DNA from 2 places in the Ruegeria sp. AB7 genome. Region 1 is predicted to be linked to the other one. Evidence: riboswitches for the same ligand, from Rfam matches in the RefSeq annotation. Region 1 holds a riboswitch; the other holds the start of a gene.
What was found. A riboswitch is a leader RNA that binds a small molecule or an ion and turns the genes downstream of it on or off. The one in region 1 is predicted to bind cobalamin.

Region 1 (4,943 bases):
GATGACTTCCCCGTCAAGTGGAATGCGATCCCCACCTCGAACGATGAAGCTGTCACCGACAAAGACATCCGCCGCCGGGACCGTTGCCTCAGAACCGTCAGCACGAACCAGCCGAACCGTCGGGGGGGCCAGATCAAGCAGCGCGGATACCGCGTTCCGAGCACGTCCGACACTCCAGCTTTCCAGATAAAGAGAGAGCGAAAAGAAAAATGCTACAGTTGCCGCTTCAAAAAACTCACCCAGAGCGATGGCACCAGCGACGGCAACAACCATCAGAAGGTTCATATCCGGCGAAAGGCGCCGCGCCGAAGACCAGGCCTTAGGGGCCACCAGCCAGACGCCAAACAAGATCGCGACTGCGAACAAAGCTGCCTCGGCTAAAGGCATCGGAACCTCACCATGTCCCGAGAACAGCCCGAGCGCACCGCCCATGCCGGTTTCGAAAATGTGCCAGCCAAAACCTGCTGCCCAAAACCCTCCGCTAAGAGTGGTGAACCGCCGCTGACGTGCAATATGCGCCGCCTGGTCCTGGGCGGCATTTCCGTCATCCCATGGTTTGGCGGTCATACCAGTACTCGCAACCAGCAGCATGACATCTTCGTCAGATAACTTGGAAGCACTATCAAGAAGCGTCATCCGACCGTTAATCACATCAAATGCAAGATGCTCTTCGCCACCTGCTTTCGGGCCGACGACACGGTTCAGGATCGCCACCTCTTCGGCGCAATCAAGGCCAGAGACCTGAAAGCTTCTACCACCTTCAGGAATTGGACCGGCGGGGGCGATGTCGCCACACCCGCCACTACCGCATGCGTGGTGACCATGTTTGTTTTCGTGGCCATGGTCGTGGCTATGGGTATCGGATGACATGATTGGACCTCAAGAATCTCTATGGTCCTTTGTAAATAGTTCCTACAGTAACTAGAGCTTCAATACCTTTTATATTTTTTTCATCCGGGTTCTTTGCCTGCGATATTGTTAGTTCATTTCGTCTTGCGGGCCGGCCGTGTGGATGCAATCTAATTGCAGATGACGCAAAAAATTTGGAACAGATCAATGCAGAAACGGATCGCCATTACCATCACGTTAGTCTCGATTACGGCTGGTTGCTCAGCCCAGTTCACCGGGGCCAAAAGCAAAGCATTTGAACCAGGCAACGTGCCAGATTCGGTCGTAGCGCTGGCAGGGCCGGCGCAGGATTTGACCACGGCACGCCTTTTGCCAGAAGATAATTGCTTTTGGTATGAGCACAGCGGACCCGTCGAGACGACATTGGTACCATTGCGCGCGACGAATGGCGCTCCGATCTGCATTGCGCGCGAGGCCTGATCGAAATGAGGGCAGCGACGTCCATGTACGCTGCCCAATATTCATGAGCGGGCTGTGACGCTATCTTCGGCAGAGTATAGGAAAGCGGTCGAGCCGGTTTTCACGTTTGGGTAGAGGTCATTGATATGGGCCATGATCATTCGCACACATCCAGAACTTGCGCGACCGCCGATGCTTCTTGGCTCAGGCGTGCCGTGAATTCTGAGATATGTGTCTCGGTCTCCAACGTATAGATAAAGGGCACGAGAGCCGAGAGCATTATTCGGCCCGGGCTCCATGCCATTCCGGAATTCCGCGTATTCGGGGTTGCGCTCGATCATTGAAGCGGTTGGTGTCCAGTGTGGCCATTCGACCTTTCGGCGGATAACATAGGTGCCGGGCTCGTAAAGATTCCCACGCGCGATCGCTACGCCATAGCGCATTGCGGTCCCGTCTTCTTCGATATGATAGAGATAGCGCGCGACGGCATCCACATGGATGTCACCTGGAACCAAACCATCATTTGCCGCGACGCGTCTTGGTAAAAAACGGTCATGAACACCCCACGGATTTGAGGTCATTGGATCGTAACCAATTGGCGTGACCTGACTGTCCCAATAGGTCTTCTGCGATGCGGTTGGCCAGGTTTTGGCGATCAATGGACTGGCCGCAGACGCCGAGAACAGCGCTGTGGTGGATTGAATGAAATGGCGCCTTGTAAGCATAGGTCTCGTCCTGGTTCACAAGTTTAACGTATTTGGATCGCACTATCGCGAATTAATTCGAATCTTAAAGCCTCTAGCAGCTAGAGCTTCAAGAGGTTTCAGGTAACGCTTGGTTTACCCAGTTGATCACGTGACCGGTTGCGTGAATCCTGCTTCGGTCGAGTTTACATTGGAATAGGTCGCAAAGACAATTGACACAGGCGAAGCCGCCATTGTAGCGGTGATTTGTTTTCGGTTCCTGATGGCGGAAGCCAAAAGGATTAAAAGGGAATACGGTTCGGTGTTTTCAATGGCGCCAATTCCGTAACTGCCCCCGCAACTGTGAGCGGAGAGCGATGCCAAGACACCACTGGTTCGTAATGGAACCGGGAAGGTTGGCGGAGCGAGCACCCGCGAGTCAGGAGACCTGCCGTAAAGCGCCGGGCTATGCCCAGACTGAACCTGTCGGCCTTACGGTCGATTCAACCTGACAAGCCGCCGGGTGAGGCGGTAGGGAGAAAGAACATGCATATCGAACCGGGCATCGTGAATGGTGCCAAAATCGCGCTTTCCTATGTTACCGCCGCAGGTGCGGCTACTTACGCAGCGAAAGAAACGTTTTCCACATTGCGAGCGAATGGACCTGCATCTTTTGTTATGCGCTCGGTGCTCGCCACCGTTGGGGTTTTCCTTTTCTTCGAAGTCCTGCCGCATTTCCCGGTTGGTGTCTCTGAAGTCCACTTCATCCTGGGGTCGACGCTGTTTCTGCTTCTCGGTGCTGCACCCGCGGCTTTTGGATTGGCAGCTGGTCTCCTGATTCAGGGTGTGTTTTTTGCCCCGTTCGATCTTCCGCAGTACTTCATCAACCTGACCACTCTGCTGGTGCCGCTATTTGCGCTACAAGCACTGGCCAGCCGCATCATCGCACCCGGCACAGCATATGTTGACCTCAAATATGGCCAAGCTCTTGCCCTAAGTGCGACGTATCAGGGAGGAGTAGTCGCATGGGTTGGGTTCTGGGCCTTCTACGGCCAGGGTTTCGGCGCAGAAACCATGGCGTCGGTTCTGTCCTTTGGCGGTGCTTATATGCTGGTAATTGTCATTGAGCCGATTGCTGATCTGGCAGTGCTTGCGGCAGCCAAGGCGATGCGCGGTTTGAACAGTACAGGTCTGGTGACTCCGCGTTTGTACAACGCTGCGAAAGCTTGACCAAAGTTTGAAGCGGTGTCCTAAACTTGGGTTGCCGCGAAACAACCAGTAGCCGCAGGACCAAAATTTTATTGTGGCGCGTCTCGAGGGCGCGCCACATTGTTTTTAGCCGCTAGAAACCTGTACCCAACGATCAGGGTGATTTGGGTCCTGTATTCGTAGGAAAAGATACCTCGTTTCCTTCCACGATTTGATCCTGTTGGTGACATTGTCCAGAATCAAATCGCCTTCACTCGAGCGATAAACTAAAACTGCATGGCCACTGCGATTGGTGTTTAAGACAGTTGCAATAAGTAGCTTCGTAGGATCCAAGCCGTTCTGCATTAGTTCAAACTTCTTTTGCAAAGCGAAATCTTCGCAATCCCCTGACCCCTGCATTGGTAGCGTCCAGTATTCCTTTGTCCCGTATTGGTTTTGATCCGAAACGGCGCGGATCCTCCGATTGACGCGCAAGTTAATCGCTTTAACGATCTGTTTCTCCTGCGCTTCTGGCAGACCAGAAGTACGAGTATTCGCGCACGCCCACGAATAATCTTTGCAGAGTGATTTGGCGCCCGATGGCGCCTGAACCTCTCTATCTAGTTTGATCCAGGGAAGCTCAGAAGCTTGCAATGAAGCGGCGGAGACAAGGTAGCTGCATATGATACAGGCCAACGATAGATAAACTGGTAACCGTTCCGAAAGTTTTTTCTGAGCGGAAGTAGGTTTTGTCATATCTGCTTTCCCCATACTCGTTTCTCCTGGGTATCTGAAGCTACCGAGCCAAGAGAACTCTATTTCAATCTTTTATATTCATCGACGCATTACAACAGCTTATTCAATTTAAAATGCAGAGCAGCAAAGTTCGCGAGCGCGCAGTTATTAGTCGTGATTGTGTGCGTGAGCTTAATTGAGATTCTTGCAGCAGCATAGAAGAAAGCCGGCTAGTAGTTCTGGGTTAGAAACGCTTGAGGTTTGGGACGGATTTGGATGACGCGTCAAGCCGAACATCTTTGTGCAATGACATGGGTATCAACCGTTCGCCGGGGCGCACCCTAACAGTGTATCTGCGATTATATGTTTCATGCGGCCAGATGTAACTGGCAATTGCAGATTTCCCCTGACCAAGGTGTGCAGGTTTTGATTGGAAATTCTAAAACAATGACTTCGTCGCTACACTCAGTCCTCTGTTAACGCGCACAGCGACGGGAGCGATGAGTTGGGCAGGCTCAGTGGCCTACGAGCCATATTGCGTCAGGTTTCTATTATGCGTGTAAGTTTCGTACGATCGACTTTGGAGGCATGACGCTTGTCCATAGGAATGTGCTTAATCGAAATCACATTTGGAACGTCAAAACCAAGCGCAGATTTAGTCCAATCGTCGATGTGATCCGCGGAACCTTGGACGCAAAGTGTGGGGCCTGCTTTGGTATTGACGAGCGCGCATCGATCTACACCTGGCCATCGCTGTGCCGCGACTTCGATAGCAAAGGGGAAGAGCGTACCTGAAAAGACTTCAATTTCGGACCCGACGCGCCCCCATAACCATAAACGCCCGTCATCATCCAGCGTGCCAGCGTCACCGGTCCGATGCCATATGACACCACCTTCTGCGATTTTGTTGTTCTTTGAGTGGGTCGGGTCCAAATACCCGTCATTCACATGTGCGCCGGCGACCTGAATTTCATTGTCGCGGATGCGGAGCGTGATTTCGGGCACCGGGTATCCCACAAGTAGACCCCT
Region 2 (4,943 bases), on a different contig from region 1:
AAGTGTTCAGCGACGGAAGACGCGCCTTACGCGTCAGGGCAATTGTAGCTTCGACAGGGGCAGGAGCACCGGGCGCAGGCCTTTGGAACAGGAAATCGGGCGTGTTGCGCAGCGACATGCGGGCCGCAGGTTGGCGCGACAATGATCGGATCATTTCCGCCAAGCCTGTTTGTTCGACCAGTCGTGGATTGAATCTGAACCCCTCCGGGCCAACCTGTGCGCCGTCGATTATGAATCGCTCGGGGATCATCGAATGCCAGCGGTAGAGCAAATTGAACTCAATCGCGATCTGGTTGGAGTGATGCCAGGGTTGCCAGCGATTTACGCCAATGGGCAGTTTGAATGGCATATTGGCGATGTGGGCGATGTAATCCTCAAGCACAAGCTTGATCAGCAATGCGATCAAGGTGCAGCGTGTGGTCTGGAACACACGCTCTTTATCCCAGCCCGAAATGCCGCGCTTTTCGCGCCACAACAGATCGGCAAAGGTGTTATGGGCGCGCAACATCAGTGTATTGATCGCGATATAGCCTATGGTACCATTGCCATTATCGAGCCCGGTTGCATGAAAATCGAGCAGTAGCTGGTCAATCGCGTGATCGCTGAGACCCGGATGCGCCCGTTTCACCGCATTCCACAGCTTGCATGGATCGTGCAGGGGCTTTCCGCAATTCTCGCCAGTGGCAAGACTGCCATCAAAGGGGGGCGCAAGCTTAACACCACCGGATTGGTTCTTTTGAAACAGCTTCGGGGCCCACATCTCGCCTTGTGTATCCAGACGAAAGGCCAACCGGTGGGTTAATTCATTGGTATCGGGATCGCGTTCGCGCAGCATGTCGGTCTGAAAATCGTTCAGCCCGTAGATTTGGCACAGATCGACCTCGTGGTTCGAATCCGTCTGATCAACCGGTCCTTTCGCCCCAAAGGTGCGCAGGAAACTGTCGGTAAACCATTGTGCGGCCGAGATAAACAAAAGTGTCGATCCTTGCGGGCACATCAAGGTAAGCGGGCTGCCATCCATTTGTGTCCGTCGGCGAAAGAGATCAGCAACTTCGCTTTCCGACGGCAGGACGGGTGAGAGGTCTTCTGGCGTCGTATGCCGACCGATCCAGCGATGGGAAAACACGCCGGGCCATGTCGTGTAGTCTGCGCCCATTGTATAGGGCCGCGGTCGGTGGATCTTCGCGGCGTTTGCAAGCCTGATCGCGGCCAAATAACTCGTAACGGGTGGGGAGATCTTGAATCCGAGTTTGATCAGATCATCAACGTCCAGCATCAATACATCTCCGTTTGGTCATCGGTTCGGGAACCGGGCGCGGGCCAGGCTCAGATAGGTTCTGAGCCGGATCGCATTAATCGGTCCTAAAGGTTCGTGATCTGCCGTGACACGCCAGGGCGAGAAGCTCATCGCGTCGCCATTCTGCGGATCAAATTCTGCACCTTTGGGAATCGTGATATCCGCCACGGGCGTGACGGTATGATGGTACGGATCAAGAGGTGCATCTGGTTGCGGATCGCATGCCCACCGGATGCGATTGTCTAGCACATCGAATTCGTCGGCCGGGCGCGGGGGCTCAATCACACACAGCTCGAAGTGATTATCTGCATCGGCCACGTCTTGCCGCAAACACTGACCGATCCCATCTGGGTCGTCTACCGGATGTGCCGGAACTTTTGGTTTAGGGCTGCGGGCCAGGTATCGGACTGTTAGATCGGGGCCCAGCCGATACGGTGTTGTCGACCAGAAATGGACCTCAAAAGGCGAGTGCATATAGTTCGAGGCAAAATCACTCGCGACGCGAAACTGACGCTTGCCTTCACGAGTGAGGAAGGCGCGAAATCCTGCGCGCAGCCCTTTGGTGATCAACCTAAGGCTCCATTTTCGTCGCCCTTTGATCGCGTGCTGGACCGCTTGTAATGTGGCGACAAGCCTGCCCAATCGCTCATATTCATCGGGGACGTAGCTGGGAAACACATCCTGATCGACCAATACGAAATCGAACTCGTCGCTGAGTTGTGTGGTCCCCAGATGCGCAAGTGCCTCGGCGTCGATCAGCTTGGGGCCTGGCACGTCAAAAAGCTTGATCGCCATCCCGTGGGCATCCGATTTCCGGTCATCCAGATGCGCGCCGTTGGAAAAGCGAAGTGCGGCTGAATAGGCTGCGGGCTGTTCAAACAGGCCGTGACGGAACTGTTCTGGTAGATCGTTTCTGACGGTGAATATTGCAGCCACGCACCCGTGACTGCGCCCATGCTGAGCCCTTAAGCGATGGCCTTTCCACCGTGCAACGGCCTCGAGATTGTGGTCAATGACATCATCAACAATATCCGGCGGCAATGCGTTTTGCGAAACATGTGTCAAAGAACCGTCTCCTTGGATAAACCCAGGCAATGATCAAACAGGGGTAAGGCGCTGACAAAGCTAAACCTCTAAATTTGTTCAGCTTACCTCAGATTGTCTAATTTCCAAACACACCAACTATGGACAGCTGTGGCCAGACAAATTCGGCGCGCAGCCCTACCCATTCGGTTGGTGCTTCGGACACGTGGTTGCCGGCGCTCGATCCTCGACCAGAGTTGGGCGCCTTCGACTTTATCATTGACGTGTCCGGTGTTCTCGGGCACTCAATCGATTGATGGTTCCCGGTGGTGTTGCCGCGGGATGAAAAGGGAATACGGTGAGGTTTGCCAAAAGGTGCCAATTCCGTAACTGCCCCCGCAACTGTAAGCGGTGAGCAAGGTCAAACAGCCACTGGTCCACAGGGTCGGGAAGGTTGGCCGAGCGCGGACCCGCAAGTCAGGAGACCTGCCATCAGATGTTTAACCAACCCGGGGCGGGGCGTCCTGGAAGGAGGCTTTGATGGCGCGTCAATCGCGTGTTTACATTGTCGGCAGCTTCCGCATGCGCTTGGAAACAAGTGGAGTGGACCATGCCAGATACGCCTGATCATTTCATTCTAGTCTGCGAAAGCTGCACTGAAGGGCTGCCCCTTGATGAAATTTGCGATGCGTTGACTGGGAAATTACCTCGCAGTTTTGCGATCCGCGCGTCGTCTTGCATGGCAGGCTGCGATAGTCCCAGAACGGTTGGGTTCCAGGCCGTAGGAAAGGCGCAATACCTTTTTGGTGGCATTCAGACCGCGGATGAGGTGCAGGCGCTGGCTGAGTTTGCAGCGCAGTATCGTGAAAGCCCGGATGGCTGGACAAATGCCACTGATCGCCCGGAGGCGTTGTCCAATAAAACCCTCTCGCGCATGCCGCGGATCGAACAGGGGGCATCGCAATGACGTTGCCACCCTTTCTGATTGCCGAAAACCTTGAGTATTATGCCCTTAACGGAGATGTCCTGTTGCAGGGCGTCTCGTTCGAGTTGGACGAGGGTTCCATTCTAGCCATCGCCGGCCCGAACGGGGCGGGGAAAACGACGCTTCTCAATCTGTTGTGCGGCGCTGAGCCGCTGGCACTTGGCGATGTTCGGATCAAAGGACGCAGTCTGAAACAGCTCACGGCCAAAGAGCGTGCGCGCATGATTGCAGTGGTAGGTCAGCAGGAACTGCCCGATGGACGCTTGGCGTTACGCGATTATGTTGCGCTGGGGCAAATACCCATCCGTGCGGACCGCTCTGCCGAAGGCCACGCGCAAGAGCTGGACCGGATTTTAGACATGACCGGTCTCGCCAATCTTACGGACAAGCGCATGGCCCAACTGTCCGGAGGCGAACGACAGCGTGCCCATATCGCGCGTGCTTTGGCGCAGAACCCTTCGTTGCTGTTTCTGGACGAACCGACCAACCATCTGGATCCTGATGCAAAAGGGCGGATGCTGTCTTTGGTCGCCGAGCTTGGGATCACCGTGGTCATGATCGTACACGATCTTGTCATGATCCCCGAATTCGCCACACACGTGGCGCTGATGAAATCGACCCGCATGATCGAGTTTGGGTCGGTGGACAAGGTGCTGACACCCGAAAGAGTCCGCGAAACTTTTGGCGTTGATTTCCTCTGCTTTCTCCACGAAGGCCGCGTGATCCCGGCGCTTGATATTCGAAGAACTACAGTCTCAACTTAGTCGAAGGAACACACTGAGATGAAATACATCTGGCCCGTGGCGTTGGCCACCGCCATGGCAAGCGGTGCTGCTGCGCAAGAAGTCACCGTAGACAACTGCGGCGAACCGCTGGTTTTTGATACCGCGCCCGAGCGCCTGGTTGTGCATGACATGAACATGACCGATATGGCCTTTGCATTGGGTCTGCAGGACAAGATCGTCGGCCTGACCGGCATCACCGGCTGGTACAAGACCAGCCCTGATTTTGATGCCCTGCGTGGCGACATCCCCGAGCTTGCGCCAAAATATCCGACCGTCGAAAATTTGGTGGCGGTTGAACCCGACCTGTTCTTTGCCGGTTGGTACTATGGCATGAAGCCGGGTGGTGATGTGACTCCAGATACATTGGAACCGTTCGGAATCAAGACCATGGTTCTAACCGAAAGCTGCGTCCATCTGGACAAGGATCGCCCCGAAGCCAGCATGGATCTTCTATTTGGCGATGTGTTGCGCTTGGGCAAGGTGATGCAAGTCGAAGACAAGGCCGAGGCTTTGGTCTCGGGCTGGAAAGAGCAGCTGGCAGCGATCGAAGCCAAGACTGCTGAACTGCCCAAGCCCCGCGTCTTTCTTCTGGATGGTCCTGCAGATGCTCCGTTTACCGCCGGTAAATTCGCGATTCCCGATGCGATGATCACTGCCGCCGGTGGTGAAAACGTCACTCATGACATGGACACGAGCTGGGGCCGCACTTCGTGGGAGGCCGTTGCCGCATCGAACCCGGAATTCCTGGTTTTGTTGGATTATCAGACCGGCAATGGCGCCGAGGACACCTTCAAGTTCCTGCAGGAACATCCCGTCATGTCGCAGACTGATGCCGTCAAGAACGAACGCTGGA

Region 2: it holds a riboswitch for cobalamin, as region 1 does, so the genes downstream of both, ACR0EN_RS07125 (DUF1636 family protein) here and ACR0EN_RS16165 (energy-coupling factor ABC transporter permease) in region 1, are expected to answer to the same signal.

The regions. Positions count from the first base shown of each region.
Region 1 covers NZ_JBQGAC010000006.1:167,901-172,843, reverse strand. The annotation lists gene ACR0EN_RS16180 (heavy metal translocating P-type ATPase) at 1-870, opposite strand, end outside; gene ACR0EN_RS16175 (hypothetical protein) at 1,057-1,329, shown strand; gene ACR0EN_RS16170 (L,D-transpeptidase) at 1,371-2,033, opposite strand; cobalamin riboswitch at 2,249-2,461, shown strand; gene ACR0EN_RS16165 (energy-coupling factor ABC transporter permease) at 2,538-3,221, shown strand; gene ACR0EN_RS16160 (transglutaminase-like cysteine peptidase) at 3,327-3,950, opposite strand; gene ACR0EN_RS16155 (AMP-binding protein) at 4,455-4,943, opposite strand, start outside.
Region 2 covers NZ_JBQGAC010000002.1:236,603-241,545, forward strand. The annotation lists gene ACR0EN_RS07115 (peroxidase family protein) at 1-1,276, opposite strand, end outside; gene ACR0EN_RS07120 (catalase family protein) at 1,295-2,362, opposite strand; cobalamin riboswitch at 2,621-2,828, shown strand; gene ACR0EN_RS07125 (DUF1636 family protein) at 2,931-3,287, shown strand; gene ACR0EN_RS07130 (ABC transporter ATP-binding protein) at 3,284-4,069, shown strand; gene ACR0EN_RS07135 (ABC transporter substrate-binding protein) at 4,088-4,943, shown strand, end outside.